One region of the Oerskovia sp. NPDC057915 genome, then DNA from elsewhere that is predicted to be linked to it. Evidence: predicted binding sites of a transcription regulator. Region 1 holds the regulator's gene; each other region holds the start of a gene.
The links. Region 1 encodes LexA, which represses DNA repair genes until DNA is damaged. Its sites were predicted from a motif close to TCGAACANNTGTTCGA; they were not measured.
Positions count from the first base shown of each region.

Region 2: uvrA (excinuclease ABC subunit UvrA) is a predicted target of LexA. The motif match lies at 4,382-4,397, and genes of this name have one in related genera.
Region 3: ruvA (Holliday junction branch migration protein RuvA) is a predicted target of LexA. The motif match lies at 7,199-7,214, and genes of this name have one in related genera.

Region 1 is NZ_JBHVOS010000008.1:58,469-68,933, forward strand. Features, by position in the region: gene miaA (tRNA (adenosine(37)-N6)-dimethylallyltransferase MiaA) at 1-244, shown strand, start outside; gene dapF (diaminopimelate epimerase) at 241-1,224, shown strand; gene ACFVQ3_RS07255 (class I SAM-dependent methyltransferase) at 1,369-2,025, opposite strand; gene hflX (GTPase HflX) at 2,277-3,806, shown strand; gene ACFVQ3_RS07265 (ATP-dependent DNA helicase) at 3,874-5,931, shown strand; gene ACFVQ3_RS07270 (L-lactate dehydrogenase) at 6,011-6,964, shown strand; gene lexA (transcriptional repressor LexA) at 7,082-7,831, opposite strand; gene ACFVQ3_RS07280 (LysM peptidoglycan-binding domain-containing protein) at 8,141-8,518, shown strand; gene nrdR (transcriptional regulator NrdR) at 9,000-9,530, shown strand; gene ACFVQ3_RS07290 (aldo/keto reductase) at 9,574-10,465, opposite strand, start outside.
Region 2 is NZ_JBHVOS010000013.1:25,684-36,148, forward strand. Features, by position in the region: gene uvrB (excinuclease ABC subunit UvrB) at 1-199, shown strand, start outside; gene ACFVQ3_RS10295 (VOC family protein) at 259-681, shown strand; gene ACFVQ3_RS10300 (TerC family protein) at 961-1,959, shown strand; gene ACFVQ3_RS10305 (TerC family protein) at 1,959-2,972, shown strand; gene ACFVQ3_RS10310 (YciI family protein) at 3,082-3,381, opposite strand; gene ACFVQ3_RS10315 (MBL fold metallo-hydrolase) at 3,494-4,201, opposite strand; gene uvrA (excinuclease ABC subunit UvrA) at 4,427-7,456, shown strand; gene ACFVQ3_RS10325 (OsmC family protein) at 7,510-7,995, opposite strand; gene uvrC (excinuclease ABC subunit UvrC) at 8,099-10,213, shown strand; gene rapZ (RNase adapter RapZ) at 10,364-10,465, shown strand, end outside.
Region 3 is NZ_JBHVOS010000004.1:178,441-188,905, forward strand. Features, by position in the region: gene ACFVQ3_RS04385 (bifunctional (p)ppGpp synthetase/guanosine-3',5'-bis(diphosphate) 3'-pyrophosphohydrolase) at 1-1,192, opposite strand, end outside; gene ACFVQ3_RS04390 (adenine phosphoribosyltransferase) at 1,249-1,821, opposite strand; gene secF (protein translocase subunit SecF) at 1,828-2,946, opposite strand; gene secD (protein translocase subunit SecD) at 2,946-4,706, opposite strand; gene yajC (preprotein translocase subunit YajC) at 4,834-5,268, opposite strand; gene ruvB (Holliday junction branch migration DNA helicase RuvB) at 5,385-6,458, opposite strand; gene ruvA (Holliday junction branch migration protein RuvA) at 6,511-7,152, opposite strand; gene ruvC (crossover junction endodeoxyribonuclease RuvC) at 7,287-7,850, opposite strand; gene ACFVQ3_RS04425 (YebC/PmpR family DNA-binding transcriptional regulator) at 7,935-8,693, opposite strand; gene pdxT (pyridoxal 5'-phosphate synthase glutaminase subunit PdxT) at 8,701-9,360, opposite strand; gene ACFVQ3_RS04435 (NUDIX hydrolase) at 9,500-10,162, opposite strand; gene pdxS (pyridoxal 5'-phosphate synthase lyase subunit PdxS) at 10,221-10,465, opposite strand, start outside.

The DNA.
Region 1 (10,465 bases):
GGTGCTCGCGCACCTGCGCGGGGAGACCACGGCCGACGAGGCACGCGAGCAGATCACCGCGAACACGCGCCGGCTCGCCCGCAAGCAGATGGGCTGGTTCGGCCGCGACCCGCGCGTGCACTGGCTCGACGCGCAGTCGCCAACGCTGCTCGCCGACGCGCTCGAGATCGTCCGGGCCGCCGACGACGGCACCCTGGACGCGCGCACGGACGACCGCCCGACGCGCCGTAGTCTGGGCTCATGAGCCCCACGCCGCCCCGTTCGACGACCCGTTTCGCCAAGGGCCACGGGACCCGCAACGACTTCGTCCTGATCGCCGACGTCGACGGCAGCCGGGACCTCGACGCCGACCAGGTCCGGGCGCTCGCGGACCGCCGGTCCGGGATCGGCGGCGACGGCGTGATCCGGCTCGTACCCACCGCGTACGTGCCCGAGTCCGCGCAGGTCCTCGCGGAGGACCCCGACGCGATCTGGTTCATGGACTACCGCAACGCGGACGGCTCGATCGCGGAGATGTGCGGCAACGGGGTGCGCGTCTTCGCGGCCTTCGCCGAGCGGCTCGGTCTCGTGACCCTCGCCGCGGCGGAGGTCCACCCTGGTGCCGACGACGCGCAGGAGGCCCCTGCGGCTCCCCGCGTCCTCGCGGTCGGCACGCGCGCGGGCGTCAAGTACGTGCGCAAGGAGGCCAACGGCTGGTACGCCGTCGACATGGGCCCGTGGTTCCTGCCGGGCGGCCGCACAGCCCTCGACGAGGGCTTCGACGCCGCGGTCGCGATCTCGGGCTGGGACGTCCCGCGCCCCGCGCTGAGCGTCGACCTGGGCAACCCGCACACGGTCCTCGCGCTGCCGCAGGAGGACGAGCTCGAGGCCGCCGACCTCACGCAGGCACCGGTCGTCTCGCCCGAGCCGCCGCACGGCACCAACGTCGAGCTCGTCGTCCCGCTCGGTGAGGAGGTCTCGGTCGACGGGACCGTCGTCGGGCGCCTGCGCATGCGCGTGCACGAGCGCGGCGTGGGGGAGACCGAGTCCTGCGGGACGGGGGCGTGCGCCGCGGCGCTCGCGGTCCGCGCGTGGGGCGGCCCGGCCTCGCCCGACGTGTGGCTCGTCGACGTGCCGGGCGGCACGGTGCGCGTGACCGCCCTGGAGGGCGGCCGCGTCGAGCTCGCCGGACCGGCCGAGATCGTCTTCGGCGGCGAGCTGGACCTCGCGTCGTTCGGCCGCTGACCCACCCCGGGGCCCGACGGCGCCGCGCACCCCGCGTGCCCGGCGAGGGTCGGGCACGGGTCGGGTACGGGTCTCGTCGGCCGCGGCCGACGTCGGGCGCGGCCGCGGCGTTCGCACGTGCCTCGGACCGCGAGCCCTGCCGGCTCAGCCCGCGCGCGTGACCTCGAGCACCCGGAACCCCTTGGCGCTGGCGAGCTTGCCGACCGACAGGTCGTCGCCCAGGTTCTCGTCCAGCCAGGACATGAGCGAGTCCGCGCCGAGGTTGCGCTGCACCACGAGGTAGGCCTCGGTGCCGGGCTCCAGGCGCGGCAGCCAGTGGAGCAGCATGTCGTGGAGCACGTCCTTGCCGACCCGGATGGGCGGGTTGGACCAGATCGCCGCGAACCGGACGTCGGCCGGGACGTCCTCGGGGCGCACCGCGCGCACGTTCTCGAGCCCCAGCCGCGCGGCGTTGCGGCGCACCAGGTCGAGCGCGCGCTCGTTGACGTCGACGGCCCACACGGTCGCGGCGGGCGACTCGAGCGCCATGGTCAGCGCGACCGGGCCCCAGCCGCAGCCGAGGTCCAGGAGGTGCGCGGCGCCGTCGGGCCCGGACGTCGCGGGCGGGAGGTCCGGGACCGAGCGCAGGAGGACCTGCGTGCCCAGGTCCAGGCGGCCGGGGGAGAAGATGCCCGACGCGACCTCGACCGTGACCTCGCGGCCCGCGAGCCGGACCGTGAGCTCCCGGCGCTCCTCGGCGGAGGCGGGCTGCGCCGTGAAGTAGTGGTCGGGGGAGGGTTCGGGCGTCGCTTCAGGGGTCATGTCGGGAGGTGTCACGAGGACCGATCCTATCGGCCGGTGCTCGACCCGCCGCGGTATCGCGGGCCTGCCCCGACGGTCGGTCCGCGCTGCGCCCTGGGACGAACCGCGACCCGACGGGGCGAATTGGTTCGCGCCGGGACGATCCGGCGTGCCACGCTTGTTGTACGACATGCCGACCGGAGCCTCTCCGGACGGACCGACCGGCCCAGGTCACCTCGACCCGGGCCGGACCCTCAGCTGAAAGGCGGCCCATGACCCAGACCCCCGCGAACCCCACCCCCGAGACCGCACCGGAGAGCGCGCGCCCCGAGCGCGACATCGCCGGGGACGTCGTGGCACGGGTGCTCGCACGGGCGGGTACCGCGCGCGCCGAGGGAGGCACCCAGCACTCCGTCCACGACGGGGACCAGCTCGAGCTCGCCGAGCGCACCGCGCTGCGACGGGTCGCGAACCTGTCGACCGAGCTCGAGGACGTCACCGAGGTCGAGTACCGGCAGCTGCGCCTCGAGAAGGTCGTGCTGGTCGGTCTGTACAGCGGCAGCGGCGACGCCGCGGCGGCCGAGGCCGAGGTCTCGCTCCGCGAGCTCGCGGCGCTCGCCGAGACGGCCGGCTCCCAGGTGCTCGACGGCGTGCTCCAGCGGCGCCAGAAGCCGGACCCCGGGACCTACCTCGGGTCGGGCAAGGCCGAGGAGCTCGCGTCCGTCGTGGCCGTGAGCGGCGCGGACACCGTCGTGATCGACGGCGAGCTCGCGCCCTCCCAGCGCCGCGCGCTCGAGGACATCGTCAAGGTCAAGGTCGTCGACCGGACCGCGCTGATCCTCGACATCTTCGCCCAGCACGCCAAGTCCCGGGAGGGCAAGGCGCAGGTCGAGCTCGCGCAGCTCGAGTACCTGCTCCCGCGCCTGCGAGGCTGGGGCGAGTCGATGTCCCGCCAGGCCGGTGGCCAGGTGGGTGGTGCCGGTGCGGGCATGGGCTCGCGCGGACCCGGTGAGACGAAGATCGAGCTCGACCGACGTCGCATCCGCGACCGCATGACCAAGCTGCGCCGCGAGATCGCCGCGATGGCGCCGGGCCGTGAGACCAAGCGGTCCTCGCGCAAGCGCCACGCGATCCCGTCGGTCGCGATCGCCGGATACACCAACGCGGGCAAGTCGAGCCTGCTCAACGCCCTCACGGGCGCGGGCGTGCTCGTCGAGAACGCCCTGTTCGCGACCCTGGACCCCACGGTCCGCCGCGCGCAGACCGAGGACGGGCGCGTGTACACGCTCGCCGACACGGTCGGGTTCGTGCGGTCCCTGCCGCACCAGCTCGTCGAGGCGTTCCGCTCGACGCTCGAGGAGGTCGGCCAGGCAGACCTGCTGCTCCACGTCGTCGACGCGGCGCACCCCGACCCCGAGGGGCAGATCGCGGCCGTCCGCCACGTCCTCGCCGACATCCCGGGCATCGACCAGGTGCTCGAGGTGGTCGTGCTCAACAAGGTCGACGTCGCCGACCCTGACGTCGTCGCGCGCATCCGCGGGCGCGAGCGCCGCACGATCCTCGTCTCGGCGCACACCGGGCAGGGGATCGACGACCTGCTGCAGCTCATCTCCGACGAGCTGCCGCGACCCGACGTCTCGATCGACGTCGTGGTGCCCTACCACCGCGGCGACCTGGTCAACCGCGTGCACCTCACGGGCGAGATCGACCTCGAGGAGCACGTCGAGACCGGGACGCGCCTGCTGGGCCGCGTCGACGAAGGGCTCGCGCTCGAGCTCAACGCGGTGGCCGTCCGGGCCTAGCCGTCCGCGGGGGCCACCGTCCCGGCGCTCCATGAGCCCTGTCGGTGGCCCCACGTAGACTTCCGGGGTGCCCGAGGAGACCACCACCACCCTGACCACGGGCCCCGCGACCCCTGACGTCGAGGAGCTGCTCGACCTCGCCGTCGGCGCCCTGGGCGGCGGCCGCCGCGCCGGGCAGCACCAGATGGCCGTGGACGTCGCGCGGACGATCGACGGGTCGGGCGGCCCCGACCACCTGCTGGTCCAGGCCGGGACGGGTACCGGCAAGTCCCTCGGGTACCTCGTGCCGGCGGTGCGGCACGCCGTCTGCGAGGACGAGCGCGTCATCGTCTCGACCGCGACCCTCGCGCTCCAGCGCCAGATCATCACGCGCGACCTGCCGCTCGTCGCCCAGGCCGTCGCGGACCGCCTGCCGCGCCCCCCGCGGATCGCGCTCCTCAAGGGCTGGCACAACTACCTGTGCCAGCACAAGATCGAGGGCGGCTACCCGGCCGACGAGCCCACGCTGTTCGACCTGCCCACTGGCGGCGAGCGCGCGGGCGTCGCCGAGCACCCGGCGCCCGGTGCCGCGTCGGGGGCCGCGGCCCTGGGGGAGCAGGTCGTGCGCCTGCGCGAGTGGGCGCAGGAGACCACGACCGGGGACCGGGACGACCTCGTGCCCGGCGTGTCCGACAAGGCGTGGCGCCAGGTCTCGGTCACGGCGCTCGAGTGCTTGGGCTCCAAGTGCCCGCTGATCGACGACTGCTTCCCCGACCAGGCCCGCACGAGCGCCCGGGAGGCCGACGTCGTCGTGACCAACCACGCCATGCTGGGCATCGCCGCGTCGGGGTCGCCCGGCGTGCTGCCCGAGCACGGTGTCGTGGTCGTCGACGAGGCGCACGAGCTCAGCGACCGCGTCACGGCCGCTGCGACCGCGGACCTCTCCGTGCCGATCATCGAGCACGCCGCGCGCCTCGCGCGCCGCCACGGCGGCGTCCAGACGACGGACCTCGACCTCGCGACGGGAGCGTTCGGGACCGTCGTCGCGTCGCTTCCCGCGGAGCGCTTCCCCGACGGCCTGCCCGACGACGCGCGCTCGGCCGTGGCCGCCGTCCGCGACGCCGCACGCACCGTGCTGAGCGCGCTCAAGCCCGACACCTCGGGCGGCCCGCAGGCCCAGCCGGACACCGGCATGAAGATGGCCCAGGCCACCATGCTCCAGGTCTTCGAGATCGCCGAGCGCATGGCCCAGGACCCCACGGGACACGACGTCCTGTGGTGCTCGCGCGCGGGCGACGACGGCCGGTGGAGCGGGGACGGCGTGAGCAAGCTCCACGCCGCGCCGCTCGCGGTCGCGGGCCTCATCCGCACGCACCTCCTGACCGAGCGCACGGGCGTCTTCACGTCGGCGACGCTCGCGCTCGGCGGCACGTTCGACCCCGTGGCCCGCTCGCTGGGCCTCGACGACGACGGTGCCACCTGGACCGGCGTGGACGTCGGCAGCCCGTTCGACTACCCCCAGCAGGGCATCCTCTACATCGCCAAGCACCTGCCCCAGCCCGGTCGCGAGGCTGCCACGGACGGCCAGCTCGACGAGATCGCCGACCTCATCACAGCAGCCGGGGGCCGGACCCTCGGGCTCTTCTCCTCGCGCCGGGCGGCGCTCGCGGTAGCCGAGGCCATGCGCGAGCGTCTCGACGTCCCGATCCTGTGCCAGGGGGAGGACCAGCTGCCGACGCTCGTCAAGGAGTTCGCCGCGGACCCCGCGACGTGCCTGTTCGGCACGCTCTCGCTGTGGCAGGGCGTGGACGTCCCGGGCCCGAGCTGCCAGCTCGTCCTGATCGACCGGATCCCCTTCCCGCGTCCCGACGACCCCGTGAAGTCGGCCCGTGCCCGCGCGGTCGAGGCCGCGGGCGGCAACGGCTTCATGCAGGTCTCGGCGAACCACGCCGCGCTGCTGCTCGCGCAGGGGGCGGGACGGCTCATCCGCTCGACCGCCGACCGCGGGGTGGTCGCGGTCCTCGACCCGCGCCTGGCGACCGCCCGCTACGGCTCCTACCTCACGAGGTCGATGCCGGACTTCTGGACCACGACCGACCGCCGTGTCGTCCTCTCTGCGCTCGAGCGCCTGTCCGCCCTAGGCTGAGACCTGGCAGTCCACGCAAACGGACGTCGCGACGCTCGTGCAGCGACCGACGCCGTGCGCTCAACGTCCAGGAGGCACAGTGCCCGCCCGTACCACCAAGCTCGCGATCGTCGGCGCAGGTTCCGTCGGATCGACCCTCGCCTACGCGGCGCTCATGCGTGGAGCCGCTCACACCGTGAGCCTGCTCGACATCAACAGGACCAAGGTCGAGGCCGAGGTCCTCGACCTCCAGCACGGCATCCAGTTCATGCCCATGGCCAAGGTCGAGGGCTCCGACGACGTCGCGGTGTGCGCCGACGCCGACGTCGTGGTCTTCACGGCCGGTGCCAAGCAGAAGCCCGGACAGACGCGCCTCGACCTCGCCGAGGCGACGATCTCGCTCGTGCGCAAGATCCTGCCCGGGCTCGTCGAGGTCGCCCCCAACGCCGTCTACATCATGGTGACGAACCCGGTCGACGTGGTGACGTACGCGGCCCTCAAGTACTCGGGCCTGCCGCCGAACCAGCTCTTCGGGAGCGGCACGGTCCTGGACTCGTCCCGGCTGCGCTTCCTGGTCGCGCAGCACTGCGGCGTCGCGGTGCAGAACGTGCACGCGTACATCGCCGGGGAGCACGGGGACAGCGAGATCCCGCTCTGGAGCTCTGCGACGATCAGCGGGGTGCCGCTGCTCGAGTGGCAGGGGCTGAAGGGGCGGGGGCCGCTCACGGCCGAGGTGCGCGAGGACATCGCGCACGAGGTCGTGCAGTCGGCCTACCGCATCATCGAGGGCAAGGGGGCGACCAACTACGCGGTCGCGCTCGCCGCGACCCGCATCATCGAGGCCGTGCTCGACGACGAGCACCGGGTCCTGCCGGTGTCCTCGCTCCTCGAGGACTTCCACGGGATCAACGACGTCTGCCTCTCCGTCCCGTCGCTGCTCGAGCGGCGAGGGTGCGGTGAGCGGATCGAGGTCCCGCTGTCCGACCACGAGCTCGCCGGACTCCGCGCGTCCGCGGAGTCGGTCCGGGCAGTGGCCAAGAGCTTCGGGCTGTAGCCGTCTTCCCGGTGCCCGCGGAGGGCACCGGGCACGACGAAGGGGACGACCCGCCGGGCCGTCCCCTTCGTCATGCCCGCCGACGCTGGCCGCGACACGGCCACCGTGCCGGTGTGCTCAGAGGCTCCGCAGGACCGAGACGACCCGACCGAGGATCTGGGCGTCGTCCCCCGAGATGGGCCGGTACGCCGCGTTGTGCGGCATGAGCCACACGTGCTTGTCGATGCGCTTGAACGTCTTGACGGTCGCCTCACCGTCGATCATCGCCGCGACGATCTCCCCGTTCTCGGCGACGGGCTGGCGGCGCACCACGACCCAGTCACCGTCGCAGATCGCAGCGTCGATCATCGAGTCGCCGGCCACGCGGAGGAGGAAGAGCTCACCGTCCCCCACGAGCTGGCGGGGGAGCGGGAAGACGTCCTCGACCACCTGCTCGGCCAGGATGGGGCCACCGGCCGCGATGCGTCCCACGACGGGCACGTACGACGGCGTGGGGCGCTCGGGCGAGTCCTCCGACGCGTCGATGCCCTCGACGCGCGGGAAGGCGCTGCCGGGGAGTGCGGCGATCGTCCGCGCGTCGTCGTGCTGGACGACCTCGATCGCGCGCGGGCGGTTCGGGTCGCGGCGCAGGTACCCCTTGCGCTCGAGCGTCGTGAGCTGGTGCTTGACGCTCGAGGGGCTCGTGAGGCCCACGGCCTCGCCGATCTCGCGCATGCTCGGCGGATAGCCCCGCTGGTCGACCGACGCGCGGATCGTCTCGAGCACGAGGCGCTGGCGCGGTGTGAGACCGTCGCCGCCCGTCGTGCCGTCGGGCAGCTCGTGCACCTTCGCGAGCCTGCCCGTGGTGTCGGCCACCCGTCCCGCCATCGTCGTCTCCGCCCTGCTCGGCCGTCTCGGTCCCTGTCCTGCGAGCGGCACCGTGAGCGGCACCGGCTCTGACGTGGCCGACCGGGCTCTCGTCAGCCCGTGCGCGGGGAGCCGCGCCACGAGCGTCCGACATATCGGACGACCAGTACTCGAACAGCGTAGGTCACCGGGCGACACGAATCAAACACATGTTCGAGCATGTCTCGACATTCGCTCCCGACGGTGATAGAAATCGTACAGATGTTCGACGTACAGGTGTTCGAACCGACCGGGGAAGGCGGTTCGGGCGCCACGGGCGAAGGAGTGGGAATGAGTGCGATCAGTGCGATGGGCGCTTCCGATGGCTGGCGCGTCGAGCGACGGCCCGGCACGCAGGTCGAGGCTCCGCTGAGGCTGACGGCGCGGGGACGCCTCGTGCTCGTCCTGCTCGTCGCGGCGGTCGTCGCGCTCGGGGCCCTGTGGGGCGCTCGTGCGGTCGCGTCCGGGCCGGGCGAACCGGTCGAGGTGCGGATCCACGTCGTCCAGGCGGGGGAGACGCTGTGGCAGCACGCCTCGGCCCTGGCTGCGGGGGGACGCGACGTCCGCGACGTCATGGCGGACCTCGCCGAGCTCAACAATCTGTCCTCGACCGGGCTGCAGGTCGGTCAGCAGCTCCTGCTCCCGGTCGACCCGGACTTCGGGCGCTGACCCGCGGCACGCTGACTCGAGGCGCGTCGACCCGCGGCGCGGGCCTGTGCTGCGGCGGTCCGGGTGGGCCGGGGGTCGGTTCGAACCCAGACGGCTCGTCGGGCGACGTGAGGCCTCTCGGCGTCAGGGCTTGCGCGATTGCATTAGGTTCCCCTAAGTTAGTACTGCCTCACCAACCCGGCTGGGGGGTCGGTCGGTGAGGGGGAGACGCGCCACGCGCGTCTCCGCAGTTGCGTCGACGTCAGCGAGGCGAGTCGCGGACGTGAGATGGGGACGGGGGCGTCCCGACGGAGGTGGCCGGTCATCGGCCACCTCCGTTCTCATGTGCCATGACACATCTCTCAGGGGCCAGTACGCATCGTGACCGTCCTGCGAGGCGAGGCGCCTTGCGCCCTGTCGAGGTCGAGACATAGGTTCGGGACGCACCGTTCCGCGGCGTCCGCCCCGGAAGCCTCGCGCAGACCCACAGGAGTATCGCCTCATGCACTGTCCGTTCTGCCGGCACGCGGACTCACGGGTCGTCGACTCGCGCACCTCCGACGACGGTGCGTCCATCCGTCGTCGCAGGCAGTGCCCGGCGTGCAACCGCCGCTTCACCACGATCGAGACGGCGAGCCTGTCGGTCGTCAAGCGCTCGGGCGTGACCGAGCCCTTCAGCAGGGAGAAGATCGTCACGGGCGTCCGCAAGGCCTGCCAGGGGCGCCCCGTGAACGAGGACGACCTCGCCGTGCTGGCGCAGAAGGTCGAGGAGTCGCTCCGGGCCGGGGGGAGCGCGGAGCTGGACGCCTACGAGATCGGCCTCGCGATCCTCGGGCCTCTCCGAGAGCTCGACGAGGTCGCCTACCTGCGTTTCGCGAGCGTCTACCAGGCCTTCGACTCGCTCGAGGACTTCGAGACCGCGATCAACTCGCTCCGGGCCGAGCGCGAGGAACGCGCGGCGACCTTCGGCGGGGCGGGGGCGCGCCCGACGGGTGACGAGCCCGCCGACGACGTGGTGCCCGACCTGGCCTGAGCCGTCGGGCATGGTCCGCCGCCGGTTCCCCGGGGTCGACCGGCTAGAGGTCGCTCGAGCGGGCTGCCCAAATGTTGATCCCCGTGTCCAGGGGACGGCGGCTCCCGTCGGGGGCGACCTCGGTCGTCACGGCGTCGACGGCTGCCAGCTCGTCGTCCGTGAACGGCGGCGCACCGAGCGCTGCGAGGTTCTCGTCCACCTGGGCGGTCGTCCGGGCACCCACGAGGACCGACGTGACGCGCGGGTCGCGCAGCGTCCAGGCGATCGCGGTCCGGGCGAGGGGTTCCCCGCGACGGTTCGCGACCTCGCGCAGCGCGCGGATCCTCGCGAGGTTCTCGGGGGCTAGGTGCTCGGGACGCAACGAGACCGAGCGGGCAGCGCGCGAGTCGGGTGGTACGCCGTCGAGATACCGGTCGGAGAGCATGCCCTGGGCCAGCGGCGAGAAGACGATCAACCCGGTCCCCGAGTCGCCCGCGACGTCGAGCAGGGTGCGGCCACCCTGGCCGGGCGCCTCGATCCACCGGTTCAGCATCGAGTACGACGGTTGGTGCAGCACCAGGGGAAGGCCGAGGTCGTCCGCGACCGCGAGGGCCTCGCTCGTGCGTTCGGCAGAGTACGAGGAGATGGCCGCGTAGGTGGCCCGCCCCGAGGAGACCGCCGTGGCGAGCGCGCCGATCGTCTCGTGGAGCGGGGTCGTCGGGTCGAACCGGTGGGAGTAGAAGACGTCGACGTGGTCGGTGCCGAGGCGGCGCAGCGACGCGTCGAGCGACGACAGCAGGTACTTGCGCGACCCGCCCTCCCCGTACGGCCCGGGGCCCATGCGGTAGCCCGCCTTGGTCGAGACCAGGAGCTCGTCGCGGTGCCCTCGGAGGTCGTTCGCCAGGACGCGCCCGAAGGCGGCCTCCGCAGAACCCGGCGGCGGGCCGTAGTTGTTC
Region 2 (10,465 bases), on a different contig from region 1:
CGGCCCCAAGGAGGGCGCGACGACGGCCAACAGGCTCGCCGGGGTCGCCGCGGGCGAGCTCGCGGACCTCATCCAGGAGCTCAGCGACCAGATGCACGCAGCGGCGGCCGAGCTCCAGTTCGAGCTCGCAGCCCGGCTGCGCGACGAGATCTCCGGGCTCAAGAAGGAGCTCCGGCAGATGCAGTCGGCCACTGCCTGAGCGTTTCACCCCCGGTCCGACGACGTCGGTCCGGTGACGGCGACGGAACGAGGGATGCCATGGCACGCACGGTCCAGATCACGTTCGACGCGGCGGACCCGCGAGGCCTCGGGGCCTTCTGGTGCGCCGCGCTGGGGTACGTCGAGCAGTCTCCGCCGGAGGGGTTCGCCGACTGGGAGTCCGCCATGGCCGCGTGGGGCATGAGCCCGGACAGGTACAACGCGTTCTCCGCGATCGTGGACCCGGACGGCGTGGGGCCACGGATCTTCATCCAGCAGGTCCCCGAGCCGAAGACCGCCAAGAACCGCATGCACATCGACGTGGGCGTCGAGGGAGAGGGGGCCGAGCGGGTGCGCAACGTCCGGGCGCACTCCGCGCGCCTCGTCTCGCTGGGGGCGACGCTGCTCCAGGAGATGGACGAGAACGGCGAGTTCTGGATCGTCCTGCAGGACCCGGAGGGCAACGAGTTCTGCGTGCAGTGAGGTGGAGCGGGCCACGGGGTCGCCGGTCCCGGGAAGGATCCGTCCCCCGGAGCCGTTGTGGAAGGCGTGGGAGCTCGCCTCGGGCCATGCCCTATGCTTGCTCAGTTGAAGGGGAGTATTCCCAGAAACGGTGATGTCGTCATCACGGCCGGCGCAGTCGTCGGCCCGGTGTCACCGGTCCTGCACGGTCACCTCTCGCGATCGCCTCCGGGCGCATCGGTGACCGTGAGGGCGGAAGAGACCTTCGGTACTCGACACTACGTACCGGAGGTATGTGTGATGGATGTTCCTGTCTGGATGTGGGTCGCGACGATCGGCATGATCGTCGCGATGCTGGCCTTCGACTTCGTGGGCCACGTCCGCACCCCGCACGCTCCCACCCTCAAGGAAGCCTCGTGGTGGTCCGCGGGCTACGTCGGCATCGCGATCCTCTTCGGGGCCGGGATCTGGGCCTACTTCGGCTCCGTCTACGGCGGCGAGTACTTCGCCGGGTACATCACCGAGAAGAGCCTGTCGGTCGACAACCTCTTCGTGTTCGTCCTCATCATGACGAGCTTCCGGGTGCCCAGGCTGTACCAGCAGAAGGTCCTGCTGATCGGCATCACGATCGCCCTGGTCCTGCGCACGATCTTCATCCTGCTGGGTGCCGCGCTGATCGAGAACTTCAGCTGGGTCTTCTACATCTTCGGCGCCTTCCTCATCTACACCGCGTACGCGCAGATCAAGAGCGCCAGGTCGCACGACGACGAGGAGTACAAGGAGAACGGCGTCCTGCGCCTCACGCGTCGTCTCTTCCCGACGACGGACGCGTACGTCGAGGACAAGATGTTCACGAAGATCGACGGCCGGCGCTACATCACGCCGATGCTCATCGTGATGATCGCGATCGGCAGCGCCGACCTCCTCTTCGCGGTCGACTCGATCCCCGCGATCTTCGGGCTCACGCAGGAGACGTTCCTCGTCTTCGCGGCCAACGCGTTCTCGCTCCTCGGCTTGCGCCAGCTCTACTTCCTGATCGACGGCCTGCTCGACCGGCTCGTGTACCTCGCATGGGGCCTGGCCGCGATCCTCGGCTTCATCGGGATCAAGCTCCTCATCCACGCGCTGCACAAGAACGAGATCCCGTTCATCAACGGCGGCGAGCACATCACGGCCATCCCTGAGATCTCGACGGCCGTCTCGCTCAGCTTCATCATCGTCACTCTCGCCATCACGACGATCGCGAGCCTCGCCAAGGACAAGAGCGACCGTCGCCGACTGGAGAAGGAAACCTACTGATGCAGCACGAGCTGCCGTTCTGGTTCGAGGCGGCGTCCCTGACGACCCTCGTCGTCCTCCTGCTCGTCGACCTGGTGATCGTGGGCCGTCGCCCGCACGTGCCGTCGATGAAGGAGAGCGGCCTGTGGGTGGCTTTCTACGTCGCTCTGGCACTGGCGTTCGGCGGCCTCGTCGCCCTCGTGGGCGGCAGTGCTCCCGCGGTCGAGTTCTACGCGGGCTGGCTCACCGAGTACAGCCTGTCGGTCGACAACCTCTTCGTGTTCGTCATCATCATGACGAGGTTCGCCGTGCCGCGGGAGCACCAGCAGAAGGTGCTCATGGTGGGGATCATCGTGGCGCTCGTCCTGCGCGGGGCGTTCATCCTCGCGGGCGCCGCGATCATCGCCCAGTTCGTCTGGGTCTTCTACCTCTTCGGGGCGTTCCTGATCTACACCGCGATCAAGCTGGTCGTGGGTGGGGACGAGTCGGAGGAGTACCAGGAGAACCGCCTCATCCGGTCGCTGCGCCGGGTGCTGCCGCTGTCGCCGACGTACGACGGCGGCAGGCTGCGGACCGTGGTCGACGGCAAGCGGCTCTTCACGCCCATGCTGATCGTGTTCCTCGCGATCGGCAGCACGGACCTGCTGTTCGCGTTCGACTCGATCCCGGCGATCTTCGGGCTCACGCACGACCCGTTCATCGTGTTCACGACGAACGTGTTCGCCCTCATGGGGCTGCGTCAGCTCTACTTCCTGCTGGGCGGCCTGCTCGAGCGGCTCGTCTACCTGCCGATCGGGCTGGCGGTGATCCTGGGCTTCATCGGCGTCAAGCTGATCCTCGAGGCCCTGCACGAGAACACGCTGCCGTTCATCAACGGCGGCCAGCACATCGAGGCGGTCCCGACGGTGCCGATCTGGCTCTCGCTCGTGGTCATCCTGGGTGCGCTCGGGGTCACGACCGTGGCCAGCCTGCTGCGCACGCGTGGTCAGCAGAAGGACCGCTCCCTGCCCGACGACGTCGACGCGGCCTCGTAGGCCCGCTGCGGCGGGTGCCGCTCGCCCCGTGACACGAACGGCCCGTCTCCCTCCGGGGAGACGGGCCGTTCGTGCGTTCGTGGTGGGTGGTCCGGGACGCCGCGAACGGTCAGACGCGGTCGGCCCAGGGCCCGATCACGGGCGCCCACGGGCGGACCGTGCGACGCGTGATGACGTTCTCACGAGCGAACGGGTCGGCGTCGAACGTCAGCGCGACCGCCGCCTCGTCGGGAGCGTCGACGAGGAGCAGGGCACCGGCGGGGTTCGCAGCGTCCTGGGCGAGGGGTCCGGAGGCGAGCAGCGTGCCCTCGTCGAGCAGGCCGCGCAGGAAGGCGCGGTGCTCGGGGCGGAACTCGTCCAGGACGGCGGGCTTGTCGGCGTAGGTGTAGGTCACGGCGAAGATCGGCATGGCGACATTGAAGCATCATCCGGCGCGGGCGCTGCCGGAGGTCCGCCCGCGGCTCCGGCTCGGCTGCGGTGCGGCTCGGGAACGGTCGCTGGGGACGCGCCGACGACTGCCGCTACCAGCCGCGCTCGCGCCACTCGTCGAGGTGGGGTCGCTCCGCGCCGAGAGTCGTGTCGGCGCCGTGGCCCGGGTACACCCACGTGGCGTCGTCGAACCGGTCGAAGAGCCTGGTCGTGACGTCCGCGTAGAGCTGGGCGAAGCGCTCCGGGTCGTTCGAGGTGTTCCCCACCCCGCCGGGGAACAGCGAGTCCCCGGTGAAGAGGTGGGCGCGGCCCGGCACGGCCTCCGGGGCGCTCGCGTGCTCGGGCTCGCGGTAGGCGAGAGCGACCGACCCGGGCGTGTGGCCGCGCAGGGCGATCACCTCGAGGGTGAGGTGGCCGAGGACGATCGTGTCGCCGTCGTGCAGGGGGCGCGAGACGGTGGTGCCGGTCGCCTCGGCGACGGCGTCCGCGTCCGGCGCCCCGGCCGCGAGCTGCGCGCCTGATGCGGCCCCGATCGAGGCGAGCGCCCCGATGTGGTCGAGGTGCCGGTGCGTCGTGACGACGAGGTCGAGGCGGGCCGTCGGCGAGCCCTCCCGGACGAGCTCGAGGAGCCGGTCGGGCTCGGCCGCCGCGTCGACGAGGAGCTGGGCGCCGCTCCTGCGGCACGTCAGGAGGTAGGCGTCGTTCTCGGACGGCCCGACGGCGAGCTTGCGGATCGCGATCTCGTCCAGGAGCCGCAGGTCGCTCGGCCCTCCGACCGTGACGTCGCCGGTGTATCCCACGCCGATCTCCTCGCTGTGCTGGGTGCCGTCCTGGCGGACGACGGGCCGCCGGTGTGACGAGCCTCTCGTGCCGAGTCTGGCACGGTGGTCGCGGCCGTGACTCCGCTGCTCACGGGGGCGACGTGCGGGCGTCCACGGCGGTCGCCGGGCTGCTCGGGCCGTCGGACGGGCGACCGGTGGTCGAACAGGTGTGCGAATGTCAGGGGCGAGGCATACGATGCTTCGGTGAGCAACCGCCTTGTCATCGCTGGTGCCCGTGAGCACAACCTCCGCAACGTCGACCTCGACCTGCCGAGGGACCAGCTCATCGTCTTCACGGGTCTCTCCGGGTCCGGAAAGTCCTCCCTCGCGTTCGACACGATCTTCGCCGAGGGGCAGCGCCGCTACGTCGAGTCGCTGTCCGCGTACGCCCGCCAGTTTCTCGGGCAGATGGACAAGCCGGACGTCGACTTCATCGAGGGGCTGTCGCCCGCGGTGTCGATCGACCAGAAGTCGACCAACCGCAACCCGCGGTCGACCGTGGGCACCATCACCGAGGTCTACGACTACCTGCGCCTGCTCTTCGCGCGCGCCGGGACCCAGCACTGCCCGGTCTGCGGGGAGAAGGTCCAGGCGCAGACGCCGCAGCAGATCGTCGACCGCCTCCTCGAGCTGCCCGAGGGGACCCGTTACCAGGTCCTCGCTCCCGTGGTGCGCGGGCGCAAGGGGGAGTACGGCGAGCTCTTCAAGGAGCTGCAGTCCAAGGGCTTCGCACGCGCCCGCGTGGACGGGGAGGTCGTCCAGCTCACGGATCCTCCCGCGCTCGAGAAGAAGCTCAAGCACGACATCGAGGTCGTGATCGACCGCCTCGTCTCGCGAGAGGGCGTCCAGCGCCGGCTCACGGACTCGGTCGAGACTGCTCTCGGGCTGGCCGGGGGGCTCGTCGTCGTCGAGCTCGTCGACGCCGACGCGGACGACCCGCAGCGCGAACGACGCTTCTCCGAGAAGCGTGCGTGCCCCAACGACCACGAGCTCACGCTCGACGAGATCGAGCCCCGCACCTTCTCGTTCAACGCCCCCTACGGTGCGTGCCCCGAGTGCACGGGCATCGGCTTCCGCCTCGAGGTGGACCCGGACCTCGTCGTCCCGGACGACGAGAAGTCCCTCGCCGAGGGCGCCGTCGCGCCCTGGGCGCAGATCTCGTCGGAGTACTTCACCCGTGTCCTGACGGCCCTGGCCTCGGACCTCGGCTTCTCCATGGACGTGCCGTGGCGCGCGCTGCCCCAGCGCGCCCAGCAGGCCGTGCTGTACGGGCAGAATCACGAGGTGCACGTCCGGTACAAGAACCGTTGGGGGCGCGAGCGTCAGTACTCGACCGGCTTCGAGGGCGTGGTGACGTTCCTGGAGCGCCGACACGGCGAGACCGAGTCCGAGTGGTCCAAGGAGAAGTACGAGGCGTACATGCGCGAGACGCCGTGCCCGGTGTGCCAGGGCACGCGTCTCAAGCCCGAGGTCCTCGCAGTCAAGGTGGGCGACAAGTCGATCGCCGAGGTCTGCCGGCTCCCGCTGCGCGAGGCCGCGGCCTTCCTCGGGTCGCTCGAGCTCGGCACGCGCCAGAAGGCCATCGCGACCGAGGTCCTCAAGGAGATCGACGCCCGGCTCGGGTTCCTGCTCGACGTCGGCCTCGACTACCTCTCGCTCGAGCGCCCGGCCGGGACCCTCTCGGGCGGCGAGGCGCAGCGCATCCGTCTCGCGACCCAGATCGGCTCGGGGCTCGTCGGCGTCCTGTACGTCCTCGACGAGCCGAGCATCGGCCTGCACCAGCGGGACAACCGTCGGCTCATCGACACCCTCACGCGGCTGCGGGACCTCGGGAACACGCTCATCGTCGTCGAGCACGACGAGGACACCATCCGGGCCGCCGACTGGATCGTCGACATCGGTCCTGGTGCGGGCGAGCACGGTGGGCGCGTCATCCACTCCGGCGACTACGCGGGTCTCCTGGAGGCGCCCGAGTCCGTCACGGGCGCGTACCTCGCCGGACGCCGCAGCATCCCGCTGCCCGCCGCCCGTCGCCCTGTGGACAAGGACCGTCGGGTCACGGTCATCGGCGCTCGCGAGCACAACCTCGAGGGCATCGACGTGAGCTTCCCGCTCGGCACGCTGACCGCCGTCACCGGGGTCTCGGGCTCCGGCAAGTCCACGCTGGTCAACTCGATCCTCTACACCGTGCTGGCCAACGAGCTCAACGGCGCACGCCAGGTCGCGGGTCGCCACCGCCGCATCACGGGGCTCGAGAACCTCGACAAGGTGGTCCACGTCGACCAGGGACCGATCGGTCGCACCCCGCGGTCCAACCCCGCGACGTACACCGGCGTCTGGGACCACGTGCGCAAGCTCTTCGCCGAGACGAGCGAGGCCAAGGTCCGGGGTTACACGCCCGGCCGGTTCTCGTTCAACGTCAAGGGCGGCCGCTGCGAGGCGTGCTCGGGCGACGGCACCATCAAGATCGAGATGAACTTCCTGCCGGACGTCTACGTCCCGTGCGAGGTCTGCCACGGCGCGCGGTACAACCGCGAGACGCTCGAGGTGCACTTCAAGGGCAAGACCGTCGCGGACGTCCTCGACATGCCCATCGAGGAGGCGTCGGAGTTCTTCGCCGCGGTCCCGACGATCTCGCGGCACCTGAAGACCTTGTCCGAGGTCGGCCTCGGCTACGTGCGCCTGGGGCAGCCCGCGCCCACGCTCTCGGGAGGCGAGGCGCAGCGCGTCAAGCTCGCGAGCGAGCTGCAGAAGCGCTCGACGGGGCGGACGATCTACGTGCTCGACGAGCCCACGACGGGCCTGCACTTCGAGGACATCCGCAAGCTCCTCGCTGTCCTCCAGTCGCTCGTCGACAAGGGCAACTCGGTACTCGTGATCGAGCACAACCTGGACGTCATCAAGAATGCCGACTGGGTCATCGACATGGGTCCCGAAGGCGGGTCCGGCGGCGGCCGTGTCATCGCCGAGGGCACGCCCGAGCAGGTGGCCGCGGTCCCCGCGAGCCACACGGGCCGCTTCCTCGCCGAGGTCCTCACGGGCGACCCCATCCCGGTCGCCCCTCTGCCCAAGAAGTCACCTGCCGCCACGGCCGGGGCGGGCAAGGGGACGGCGGCGAAGGCATCGCGCAAGACCGCTGCCCGCAAGTCGTCCACGACGGCTGCGGCGAAGGAGAGCACCGCCTCGGTCACTGCCGCGGTCGCCCCGAAGAAGGCCCCGGCCGCGGACGGCTGAGGGCTGCCTTCGGCCCGGTGTCGCCGAGCCAGGCCGCGTGCCCCGTCGTGTGCTCAGGCCGCGTGCGTGCGCAGCGGCGCGGGTTCGAGGAGCACGGGGAAGTTCACCGAGCGCGCCAGGAAGCAGTGGTCGTGCGCGCGGCGGTGGATCTCGGCGACGGCTGCCTCGGTGACCTCGGGGCCGTCGTCGACCACGACGTGCGGATGCAGAGTGACGTCCGTGAACTGACCTGCCCCGGCGGACTCGACCCGCATGGTGCCCGTCACCTCGTCCGTGTAGTCGCGCACGACGACTCCCGCAGCCGACGCGAGGTGGAGGAACCACAGCATGTGGCACTGCGACAGGCTCGCGACGAACAGCTCCTCGGGGCTGTACCGGCTCGGGTCGCCGCGGAAGGCGGGATCGGCCGAACCGGGCAGCGTCGGACGCCCGGCCAGGTCGACGTCGTGGTCGCGGCTGTACGCGGTGTAGGTGGTGGTTCCGGTCTGGCCTGCGCCCGTCCAGCGGACGGTCGCGGCGTAGGAGTGAAGGGCGCCCATGCGGTCACCCTAGCGGCGGTCGACCGTTCGTGTGTGACGGGCGTCACGTGAGGCGCGTCGCCGGGGGTCCTGACTGTGGGTGCGCTGTCCTAGGCTGGCGGACATGGCTGATCCGTCCTCGTACCGCCCCGCACCGGGGGAGATCCCCACGTCGCCGGGCGTGTACCGCTTCCGCGACGAGCACGGGCGCGTCATCTACGTCGGCAAGGCGAAGAACCTGCGTGCGCGCCTCGGCAGCTACTTCCAGGACCTGTCGAACCTCCACTACCGCACCCAGACGATGGTCACGACGGCCGCATCGGTCGAGTGGACGGTCGTGGGCACCGAGGTCGAGGCCCTCGCGCTCGAGTACTCGTGGATCAAGGAGTTCGACCCGCGGTTCAACGTCAAGTATCGCGACGACAAGTCCTACCCGTACCTCGCGGTGACCTTGGGGGAGCAGTTCCCGCGCGCCCAGGTCATGCGCGGCGCCAAGCGTCCCGGGACCCGCTACTTCGGGCCCTACGGGCACGCGTGGGCGATCCGCGAGACGCTCGACCTGCTGCTGCGGGTCTTCCCGGTCCGCACCTGCTCGGCGGGCGTGTTCAAGCGGGCCCAGCAGACGGGGCGCCCCTGCCTGCTCGGCTACATCGACAAGTGCTCGGCGCCCTGCGTGGGACGCATCACGCCCGAGGACCACCACGCGCTCGCCGAGGACTTCTGCGACTTCATGGCGGGCGACACCGCGAAGTTCATCCGCCGGGTCGAGGCGAAGATGAAGGAAGCGGCAGCCGCCATGGAGTACGAGCAGGCCGCCCGCCTGCGCGACGACATCCTGGCTCTCGAGCGGGCCATGGAGAAGAACGCGGTCGTGCTCGGCGACGCCACCGACGCGGACATCTTCGCGCTCGCGGGCGACGAGCTCGAGGCCGCGGTGCAGGTCTTCCACGTGCGCGGTGGCCGTATCCGCGGCCAGCGCGGCTGGATCGTCGAGAAGGTCGAGGACGTGACCGACGCCGAGCTCGTCGAGCACCTCCTGCAGCAGGTCTACGGCTCGGTCGACGAAGCCCTCGGCGACTCCTCGACCCCGTCGTCGAGCGTCGTCCCCCGGGAGGTCCTCGTCCCGGTCCCGCCGCCCGACACCGAGCAGGTCGTAGCGTGGCTCACGGGCCTGCGCGGCGCCAAGGTCGACGTGCGGGTGCCCCAGCGGGGCGACAAGCGCGAGCTCGCGGCGACGGTGCACAAGAACGCCGAGCACGCCCTCGCGCTGCACCGCACGCGTCGCGCGGGCGACCTGACCACGCGCAGCCAGGCCCTGCGCGAGATCCAGGAGGCGTTGGGCCTCGACACCGCGCCGCTGCGCATCGAGTGCTACGACGTGTCGACCACGCAGGGCACGCACCAGGTCGCCTCCATGGTCGTCTTCGAGGACGGGCTCGCGCGCAAGAGCGAGTACCGTCACTTCGCGATCCGCGGCCCGGAGGGGCTGGGTGCCCGCGACGACACCGCGGCCATGCACGAGGTCATCACGCGCCGCTTCAAGCGCTACCTCGCGGACCGCTCCCAGGCCACGGACGTCGAGATGGACCTGGGGGCCGACGACGACACCGCGAGCGACGCGGACGCCGTCGCCGCAGGTTACGTCCCGCGATCGGGCGAGGTGGGCGCGGACGCCCCTGCGGGTCGCGCCGCCCGTTTCGCCTACCCGCCCAACCTCGTCGTGGTCGACGGCGGCCCGCCCCAGGTCGCGGCGGCCGCCCGGGCCCTCGCGGAGCTCGGGATCGACGACGTCGCGCTCTGCGGGCTCGCGAAGCGGCTCGAGGAGGTCTGGCTGCCGGGGGAGGACTACCCCGTGATCCTGCAGCGCAGCTCCGAGGGCCTGTACCTGCTCCAGCGGGTCCGGGACGAGGCCCACCGGTTCGCGATCTCCTACCACCGCAAGAAGCGCGGCAAGGCCATGACTGTCTCGGTCCTGGACGACGTCCCGGGCCTCGGGCCCGCGCGCAAGAAGGCGCTGCTCACCCACTTCGGCTCGCTCAAGCGCCTGCGTGCCGCGTCGGCCGAGGAGATCGCGACGGTCCCCGGCATGGGAGCCGCGACCGCGGCGGCGGTCGTCTCGGCGCTCGGCCCCACGACCCCGCCACCCGCCACCGGGGCGACGGCCGACGGCGCCCCGACCGGGACCCCCGAGCCCGCCGCTCCCGCGACCGGCACGTCCGACGAGCCGGCGCCGGCATGACCTCCCGGGGTGGGTCCTCGCCCGCAGGGACCGCTCAGCGCGGGGTGCGCGGCGTCGTCGGGCTTCGTGGGCCGCAGGGCGGACACGCCCGGGACACGCGACGTGGCCGACCGCCCCGGGGCGCCGCGCCCCGGCTGGCATGCTGGTGACATGAGCACCGAACCCTCCCCGACGACCGTCCCTCAGGGCATCCCCGCGATCGAGGCGACCACGCACGCCCCCGAGCGGTCCGACGCCGAGGTCCTGGTGATC
Region 3 (10,465 bases), on a different contig from region 1:
GGCGCAGCCACTGCATGTCGGTCGACGCGGTGTCCGGAGCGCCGCTCGACTTGGCGACCTCCTTGTACTTCCAGTGCGCCGCGACCCCGTACTCCGCGCGGCGGTGCATGTCGTGCGTGCGGATCTGGATCTCGACGGGCTTGCCGCCGGGGCCGATGACCGTGGTGTGCAACGACTGGTACATGTTGAACTTGGGCATCGCGATGTAGTCCTTGAACCGCCCGGGGACGGGGTTCCATCGCGCGTGCAGCGCGCCGAGCGCCGCGTAGCAGTCGCGCACGGTGTCCACGAGGACGCGTGCGCCGACCAGGTCGTAGATCTCCGCGAAGTCGTGCCCGCGCACGATCATCTTCTGGTAGATCGAGTAGTAGTGCTTGGGGCGCCCGGTCACGGTCGCCTTGATCTTCGCGGTCCGCAGGTCCGCGGTCACCTGCTCGCGGACCACGGCGAGGTACTCCTCGCGGGCCGGCGCACGCTCGGCGACCAGGTGCACGATCTCCTCGTACACCTTGGGGTAGAGGGTCGCGAACGACAGGTCCTCGAGCTCCCACTTGATCGTGTTCATGCCCAGGCGGTGGGCGAGCGGCGCGTAGATCTCGAGCGTCTCGCGGGCCTTGCGCTCGGCCGAGGACGACGGGACGAACTTCCACGTCCGGGCGTTGTGCAGGCGGTCGGCGAGCTTGATCACCAGGACGCGGATGTCGCGGGCCATGGCCACGACCATCTTGCGGACCGTCTCGGCCTGCGCCGCGTCGCCGTACGTCACCTTGTCGAGCTTGGTGACGCCGTCGACGAGCATGGCGATCTCCTCGCCGTACTCCTCGGTCAGGTGGTCGAGCGAGTACTCGGTGTCCTCGACCGTGTCGTGCAGCAGGGCCGCGGCGAGCGTCGCCCCGTCGAACCCGAGGTCGGCGAGGATCGTCGCGACGGCCACGGGGTGCGTGATGTACGGGTCACCGCTCTTGCGCATCTGACCGCGGTGAGCCTTCTCCGCGGTCGCGTAGGCGCGCTCGATGACCGACAGGTCGGACTTGGGGTGGTTGGTCCGTACCGCCTGGAGCACGGGCTCGAGCGCGGGGATGCCTCCCTGGCTCCCCCGGACCCCGAACCGCACCAGCCGCGACCGTACCCGTGCTGCCGAGGACTGCCCGCTGTCGCTCGTGGACCGACCGGTCCGTGTCTCTTCGCTCATGCGTGCCTCCTCACCCTGATCGCCGGAGAATCTCGACGTCCGTCGGAGTGGCAATCCTACGACTCCACGCGCAGGAGCGTGTCGACCTGGCGGCCCGCGAGCCGTTCGCGGCCCCCGAGCCCGTCGAGCTCGAGCAGGAAGGCGAGGCCGACGACGACGCCGCCGCAGCGCTCCACGAGCTCGGCACCGGCCGAGGCGGTCCCGCCCGTGGCGAGCACGTCGTCGACCACGAGGACCCGTGCCCCAGGGGCGAGCGTCCCCGTGCGCAGCTCGATCGAGGCGGTGCCGTACTCGAGGTCGTACGTGACGGTCTCGGTGGGCGGCGGGAGCTTGCCCGCCTTGCGCAGCGGCAGGAAGCCGACGCCGAGGCGGGTCGCGAGCGGGGCGCCGATCAGGAAGCCGCGGGCCTCCAGACCGGCGACGAGGTCGACGCCCCCCGCGGCGAAGGCCGCGAGGGAGTCGACCACGTCGCCGAGCGCCCTGCCGTCGGCGAGCAGGCCGGTGATGTCACGGAACGTGACGCCGGGCTGGGGGTAGTCCGGGACGTCGCGGATCAGTCCGAGGACCTCTGCCGCGCGCTCGTCCCCCAGACCCGTCAGGCCGACGGGAAGGATGCTGCTGGTGCTCATGAGGGGTCAGTGCCCCCGCTTGCGTCGCGGTTGTGCCTTGACGCCCTGGTGCGAGCCGGGCTGGAGCTGGCCGGCACCCTGGACCCCGGCGGCGGCCAGGGCGGCGTCGTCCGTCGCGCCGCCCGTGGACTGCGCGGCCTGCTCGACGAGAGCCGCCCGCTTCTCCAGGACCTTCTTGGTGTGCTCCTTGATGGCGGGCTCGCGCTCGCGCAGCGTGACCTCCAGGGGCGTCGCCAGGAAGATCGAGGAGTACGCACCGACGGCCATGCCGACGAACAGTGCGAGCGAGATGTCGCGCAGCGTGCCGGCTCCCAGGAGGAACGCGCCGATGAACAGGATCGCGCTCACGGGCAGCAGCGCCACGACGGAGGTGTTGATCGACCGGACGAGGGTCTGGTTGACCGCGAGGTTCGCACGCTCCGCGTAGGTGCTGCGGGTCTGGTCGAGGATGCCGTGCGTGTTCTCACGGACCTTGTCGAAGACCACGACCGTGTCGTAGATCGAGTACCCGAGGATCGTCAGGAAGCCGATCACGGTCGCCGGGGTCACCTCCCAGCCGATCGCCGCGTAGATCCCGACCGTGATGATGAGGTCGTGGAACAGCGCGATGAGCGCGGCCGCGGCCATGCGCCAGTTGCGGAAGTAGATCGTCATGACCAGGCCCACGAGCGCGAGGAAGACGATGAGGCCCGTGATGGCCTTCTGCGAGACGTCCTTGCCCCAGCTGGGGCCGATGAACGCGGTCGTGACGTCGTTCTCTGTCACGGAGTAGGCGCCGGCGAGCGCGTCGCGGACCTCGAGGACCTCGTCCGCCGTCAGTCGGTCGGTCTGGACGCGGATCGCGCTGCCACCGACGGTCGTGACGCGCGGGACCTCTTCCGGCGCGACCTCTGCCACGGCGTCGATCGCGGGCTGCTGGCTGGTGTCGCTCACGTTGGAGACGACGAACTCCGAGCCGCCGCGGAAGTCGATGCCGAGGTTGAAGCCCTTGGTGAGCAGGACCCCGAACGACAGGACGACCATGACGATCGCGACGATGTAGAAGCGGCGGCGGTTGCCGACGATCTGGTAGGACTTGCGACCCGTGTAGAGGTCGTTGCCCCACTGGGCGAATCCCTGCGCCATCAGAGGTTCTCCTCGTTCTTGTCGCCCTCGGTCGAGGAGCCGGTGGTGGGGGCGTCGGACTCGGCTGCCCGGCGGGCCGCGGCACGGCGCTCGGCGATCGTCATGCGGGTGCCGTCACCTCCGGTCGCGCCCTGGAGGCTCGCGCCGGCACCGACCTTCTCGCGGGTGGGGCTGTCGAACGGTTCGTCGACGGCCGCGTCGCTGACCGGTGCGCCCTTGTCCTCGGTGGTCCCGGGGCGGGCGACCCGCCCGCGGCCGGCGTACCGGGTGGTCGCTCCGAGGCGACGCGGGTCGAGGCCCGAGGCCGGGTGCCCGCTGGCGAAGAACTTGGTCTTCGCGAGGAGCTGCATGACCGGGTGGGTGAACATGAAGACCACGATCAGGTCGATCAGGGTCGTCAGTCCGAGCGTGAACGCGAAGCCGCGCACGCCGCCCACGGCCAGGAAGTACAGCACGACCGCGGCGAGGAAGTTGACCGCGTCGGAGGCCAGGATGGTGCGCCGTGCGCGGTCCCAGCCCTTCTCGACGGCCGAGTTCAGGGTGCGGCCGTCGCGCAGCTCGTCGCGGATGCGTTCGAAGTACACGATGAACGAGTCCGCGGTGATGCCGATCGCGACGATGATGCCGGCGACGCCGGGCAGCGAGAGCCGGTACCCGATCGTCCAGGACAGCAGCAGGATCACCCCGAAGGTGAGCACTGCGGCGATGCCGAGCGAGGCGACGGTGACCAGGCCCAGTGCCCGGTACTGGAAGAGCGAGTAGATGACGACCAGCAGGAGGCCGATCGCGCCGGCGATGAGGCCCTTCTCGAGCTGCTCGCTGCCGAGGGTCGCGGAGATCTGCTGCTCGCTCTGGACCTCGAAGGTCAGCGGGAGCGAGCCGAAGTTGAGCTGGTTGGCGAGCAGCGCGGCGCTCTCACGCGTGAAGCTGCCGGAGATCTCGGCCTTGCCGTCCGTGATGACGTCGTTCGCGGTCGGGGCGGAGATGACGAGCCCGTCGAGGACGAGCGCGAACGCGTTCTGCGGGGAGGGAAGCGAGACCAGGCGCGTCGTCGTGTCCTTGAAGGCTGCGGTGCCCTCGTTGTTGAACTCGAGGTTGACGACCCACTGGCCGGTGCTCACGCCCTGCGCCGTGGTGCCCATGCCCGAGCTGGCGTTGGAGATCTCGGTGCCCTCGATCTCGACCGGCCCCAGGATGTACTTCGCGCTGCCGTCGTCGGCGCACGTGACCAGGGGTGCGTCGGGCTCGTCGCCCAGCCCGCCCGTGAGGTTCTTGGGGTCGGTGCAGTCGAGCGCGTCGAACTGGGCCTGGACCGCGGGGGTGATCTGGGCGAGGTCGCTCGGGTTGGCGGGGACGACGGGCGTCTCGGGCTCCGCGGGAGCCTCGGCCGGGGTCGTGGTCTCCACCGGGGTGGGGGCGCCGACGGTCAGGACCGGGCGGAACCGCATCTGCGCGGACTTGCGCACGAGGTCGAGCGTCTCGTCGCTCGGGGTGCCGGGCAGCCCGACGACGATGTTGTTGCCCTGGCTGGTGATCTCGGCCTCGGTCACGCCCGAGGAGTCGACGCGCTGGCGGATCACGTTGATCGCCTGCGTGATCGTCTCGTCGGTGACCTGACCCTCGGAGGCGATCGGCGTCAGGATGATCTGCGTGCCGCCCTCCAGGTCGAGGGCGAGTCCCGGGGTGATGCTCGCGTCCGACCACTTGGTGCCGGCGAAGATCGACGCGAACAACGCGAGGATCAGTACAGCGAGGGTCACCAGGGTGCGTACGGGCCTGGCGCGTCGTGTGTTGGAGGTGGCCAACTATCCGTCTCTTCTCGTGCGCGCGACATCGTGAGATGGCGCGGGTCGACGTCGCACCCCGGGATCGGGGTGCGACGTGGTGTCACTTGCTGTCGGTGCCGTCGTCCCGCTTGTCCCCCGGCTTGTCGGTGAGCCCGGACAGGTCGTCCGGGACGTCGAGGACGTCGTCGTTCGACGAGGAGACCGTGGCCGCGTCGCCGTAGACCGCGCCCTCCTCGGTGCCCTCGGTCAGCTCGTCGGTGCCCTCTTCCTCGACGGGCGGGTCGACGAGCTTGGCGATCGCGGCACGCAGCCAGCGCGTCTGGGTGCCGGGCGTGGACTCGATCGTGATGATGTCCTTCTCCTCGTCGACGTCGACGATGGTGCCGAACAGGCCAGACCCGGTCATGACCTCCTGGCCGGGGGCCAGGTTGGTACGGAAGGCAGCCGCTTCCTTCTGAGCCTTGCGCGACCGGTTGGTCATGAGGAACATCGCTCCGGCGGCGAGAGCGAGGATGAGAATGAGGCTGAAGTCCATGACGGGGTAACCGGTTCCTGTTCTGTGCTGGGATCTGCGCGGCAGTCTAGGCGCACGCGTACGGATCACCAACGAACCGTCCGGCCGTGGAGTTCCGCCGCTCAGATTCCCTCAGTCTAGGCCCCTGTGTCGAACAGGGTTCCGCCCGACCGCGCGGAGCCGGTCCGCTGGCCGAGCCCGGCGCCCGGTCCGCGGGGCGTGAGGGGGTCGGGCGGGGTGAGGCCGAGGTGGGCCCAGGCCGCGGGGGTGGCCACGCGACCGCGCGGGGTGCGCCCGATCAGGCCTTCGCGCACGAGGAAGGGCTCGGCGACGGTCTCGACCGTCTCCGACTCCTCCCCCACGGTCACGGCGAGCGTGCTCAGCCCCACGGGGCCGCCCCCGAACCGGGTGCACAGGGCGCCCAGGACGGCCCGGTCGAGGCGGTCGAGGCCGAGCTCGTCGACCTCGTAGACCTCGAGGGCCGCGCGGGCCGCCCGCAGGTCCATGGTCCCGTCGCCGCGCACCTGCGCCCAGTCGCGCACGCGGCGCAGGAGGCGGTTGGCGATGCGGGGCGTGCCGCGCGAGCGGCCGGAGATCTCGTGGGCGGCGGCGTGCTTGATCTCAACGCCGAGGAGCCCGGCCGAGCGGATGATGACGCGCTCGAGCTCCTCGGCCGAGTAGAAGTCGAGGTGCCCGGTGAACCCGAAGCGGTCGCGCAGCGGCGCGGGCAGGAGCCCGGCGCGCGTGGTGGCGCCCACGACGGTGAACGGTGGCAGGGACAGCGGGATGGCGCTGGCCCCCGCCCCCTTGCCGACGACGACGTCGACGCGGAAGTCCTCCATCGCGACGTACAGCAGCTCCTCGGCGGGGCGTGCGAGGCGGTGGATCTCGTCGATGAACAGGACCTCGCCCTCCTCGAGGGAGGACAGGACGGCGGCGAGGTCGCCCGCGTGCTGGATCGCGGGGCCCGACGTGACGCGCAGCGAGGTGCCGAGCTCGGCCGCGATGATCATCGCGAGGGTCGTCTTGCCGAGCCCGGGCGGGCCCGAGAGCAGGACGTGGTCGGGCGTCGCGCCGCGTGCGAGCGCAGCCTGCAGGACGAGGGAGAGCTGGTCGCGCACGACGAGCTGCCCGACGAACTCCTCGAGGCGCCGCGGTCGCAGGGCGGCCTCGGCGGCGCGTTCGAGGTCGTCCGCGGTCGAGGTCACGATGCGTTCGGACGTGAACGGCTCGTGCCCGTCCTCGTAGCCGACGCGGTCGAAGTCAGCCACGGGGGCCGCCCAGGACGCGCAGCGCGGCGCGCAGGGCGCCGGCGATCTCGTCGGGGGCGACGGCATCGGCCCCGGCCTGGGTCAGGACCGTGGCGAGGGCGTCCTCGGCGGCCTTGGGGTTCCACCCGAGGCCGACGAGCGCCTGGACGACCTGGTCGCGCTGGTCGTCCACGACTGTGGCGCCCGGGCCTCCCGGGGTCTCGCCCGGGTCGGTGCCCGTGGGGGCCCCGAGCCTGTCGCCGAGCTCGAGCGCGATGCGCTGGGCGCCCTTGCGCCCGATGCCGGGCACGCGCATGAGCGCGGCGATGTCCTCGCCCGCGACGGCGCGGCGCAGCCCGTCGGGCGTGTGGACGGCGAGCATGGCCAGGGCAAGGCGCGGGCCGACGCCGCTGACGGTCTGCACGGCCTCGAACACGGCGCGCTCGTCGTCGTCGGTGAACCCGAACAGCGTGAAGGAGTCCTCGCGCACGACCATGCTCGTGGCCAGGCGGGCGGGCTCGCCCACGCGCAGCCCGGACAGCGTCGCGGGGGTCGCGTGGACGAGGTAGCCCACGGCTCCCCCGGCGCCTCCCACGTCGATGACGGCGCGGTCCAGACGGACGTCCGCGACCGTGCCCGACAGCGAAGCGATCACTGTGCCTCCATGCTTCCTCGCGGGTCCCGGCCGCGCACGACCGGCCCCGAACACCTGTACGAACCGTGGGCCACTCTAGCAACGGGCGGTGGCGCTCCCGGGTGAGCCTCGCCGTCGGGCACGGGCAGCGGGGGTCAGCGGCGGGGGCCGCGCGAGGCCTGCTCGGCCGCGGCCCATGCGCGCTGGGCGGGGGTGAGCTGGTGCCGGTCGCCGCCCTGCAGGGCGCCGGCGGGGCGCCAGAGGTGGCAGATCGCGAGGGCGAGGGCGTCGGCGGCGTCGGCGGGCTTGGGCAGCTCGGCGAGCTCGAGGATGCGCGCGACCATGCGCTGGACCTGGATCTTGTCGGCGCGTCCGGTGCCGGTCACGGCGGCCTTGACCTCGCTGGGGGTGTGCATCGCGACGGGCACCCCGCGGCGCGCGGCGGCGACCATCGCGAGGCCCGCGACCTGGGCGGTGCCCATGACGGTGCTGACGTTGTGCTGGGCGAAGACGCGTTCGACGGCCACGACGTCGGGGACGTGCTCGTCCATCCAGGCGTCCAGGCGTTGGGAGATGGTGAGCAGGCGCAGGTCCACCGACTGGTCGGGCGGGCTCTGCAGGACCCCGACCGCGACCATGCGGGCGCGCCGCCCGGGCAGCGAGTCGACGACGCCGACGCCGCAGCGGGTCAGTCCTGGGTCCACTCCGAGCACGCGCACGCGCTCACCCTCTCACGGGCCGCCCACGACGAAGGGCTCCCACGCGAGCGGTCGCGCGGGAGCCCTTCGTCACACCAGGGTGGGTCAGTCGTCGCTCTCGAGCTCGGCCATGACCTCGTCGCTCGCGGTGAAGTTGGCGTAGACGTTCTGCACGTCGTCGCTGTCCTCGAGGGCGTCGATGAGGCGCAGGATCTTGCGGGCGCCCTCGGCGTCGACCTCGACCTCCATGGAGGGGTGGAAGACGACGTCGGCGGAGTCGTACTCGATGCCGGCGTCCTGCAGCGCGGTGCGGACCGCGACGAGGTCGGTGGCCTCGGTGAGGATCTCGAACGTGTCGCCCTCGTCGGTGACCTCCTCGCCACCCGCCTCCAGGACGGCCTCCATGACGTCGTCCTCGGTGGTGCCCTCCTTGGGGACCACGATGACGCCCTTGCGGGAGAACAGGTACGACACCGAGCCCGGGTCGGCGAGCTGGCCGCCGTTGCGCGTGAACGCGATGCGGACCTCCGCGGCGGCACGGTTCTTGTTGTCGGTGAGGCACTCGACGAGGACGGCGATGCCGCCCGTGCCGTAGCCCTCGTACATGATCGTCTGGTAGTCGGCGCCGCCGGCTTCCTGGCCCGAGCCGCGCTTGAGGGCGCGGTCGATGTTGTCGTTGGGGACCGAGGACTTCTTGGCCTTCTGGACGGCGTCGAAGAGCGTGGGGTTACCGGCGAGGTCTCCGCCGCCCGTGCGGGCCGCGACCTCGATGTTCTTGATGAGCTTGGCGAACAGCTTGCCGCGCTTGGCGTCGATCACGGCCTTCTTGTGCTTGGTCGTAGCCCACTTGGAGTGTCCTGACATACCCCTGTTACTCCTTCACGATTGCGACGAAGAGCTCGTGCACCCGCGCATCGCCCGTGATCTCGGGGTGGAAGGAGGTGGCGAGCAACGTTCCCTGACGTACTGCGACGATTCTACCTGCGGCGTCACCCGTCCCGTCGGCACCGGCGTCCGGCCCGTCGCCGGACGGCGCGTGGGAGCCCGCGCCGCGGTGGCGGGTGCGGGCCAGGACCTGGACCCCGGGGCCGGTCTCCTCGACCCAGGGGGCGCGGATGAACGCGGCGGGCACGGGCCCGCCGGGGACGCCGGTCATCTCGACGGACGACTCGAACGAGTCGACCTGGCGGCCGAACGCGTTGCGCCGCACCGTGACGTCCAGCCCTCCGAGGGTCTGCTGGTCGTGCGTGGCGCCCAGGACGCGGTCGGCGAGCAGGATCATGCCGGCGCACGACCCGTACACGGGCAGCCCTGCCCCGATCGCGGTGCGCAGCGGGTCGAACAGCTCGAAGATCCGCAGCAGCTTGTCGATCGTGGTCGACTCCCCGCCGGGGAGCACGAGGCCGTCGAGGCCGTCGAGCTCGGTGGGGCGCCGCACGGTGACGGCGCGGGCGCCGGCCACCTCGAGGGCGGCCACGTGCTCGCGGACGTCGCCCTGCAGGGCGAGGACTCCAATGACCGGTTTCACGATCGCCCATCGTACGCGGCACCCGTGGCACCCCGTCCGCGCTCCCGGGGACAGCAGCGCGCAGCAGGGGCCCGACGGCGGCGCCCGCCGTGCGTGGGGAGCCCGGCCGGGCGGGTGCGGGCACGGGCGCGGGAGCGCGGGGCTACTCGGTCGCTTCGCCCAGGTGGCGGGTGCGCCCGTCCCAGCCGCCGAGGAGAGGTTCGAGGAGGTCGGGCAGCCCGGCGGGGAAGACCTCGATGGTGACCTCGCGCAGCGCGGGCAGCGTCCACCAGCGCATCTCGTCGACGACGTCGTGCTCGACCTCGGTCCAGCCGTCGCGGGTCAGGGGCGCGGTCGCGCCGGGGCCGGTGAGGCGGGCGAGGTAGAAGACCTCGTCCTGGCGGCAGCGCTCACGGTAGAAGTCGAAGATCGCCGAGCGGGTCCACACGGGGCCCTCGAGCGCGGCGGGGTCCAGGTGCAGCCCGGTCTCCTCGCGGACCTCGCGGACCGCGGCGTCGAGGTCGCTCTCGCCGGGTTCGATGCCGCCGCCGATCGTGAACCACCAGGAGCGTTCGGGCTGGTCGGTGTCGTGGCCGCGAGCGAGCAGGACCCGGTCCGCGGCGTCGAGGAGCAGGACGCGGGCGCCGCGCCGGTGGCGCAGACCGTCGGGTCCGAGGACCCACTCGGGACCGAGCGTGCTGGGGGGCGCCGGTGCCCGGGCGCCCGCCCCGGCAGGCGGGGCCGTGGACGCCGCCGGGGCGGGCGCAGCGGGTGCGTCCGCCCCGGCCGGGGCGTGGCCGACGGGCCGGTCGGGGGTGCTCGTCATGAGGAGGTCACGGGGGCGACGCCCCGGGGCCCCGGGACGACCCGACCGGCCCGCGGGGTCACCAGCCGCGCTCGGCGAGGCGGTGCGGGACGGGGATGTCGTCGACGTTGATGCCGACCATGGCCTCGCCCAGGCCGCGCGAGACGTCCGCGAGGACGGCCGGGTCGTCGTAGAACGTGGTGGCCTTGACGATCGCCGCGGCACGCTGGGCAGGGTTGCCGGACTTGAAGATGCCCGAGCCGACGAACACGCCCTCGGCGCCGAGCTGCATCATCATCGCCGCGTCGGCCGGGGTCGCGATAC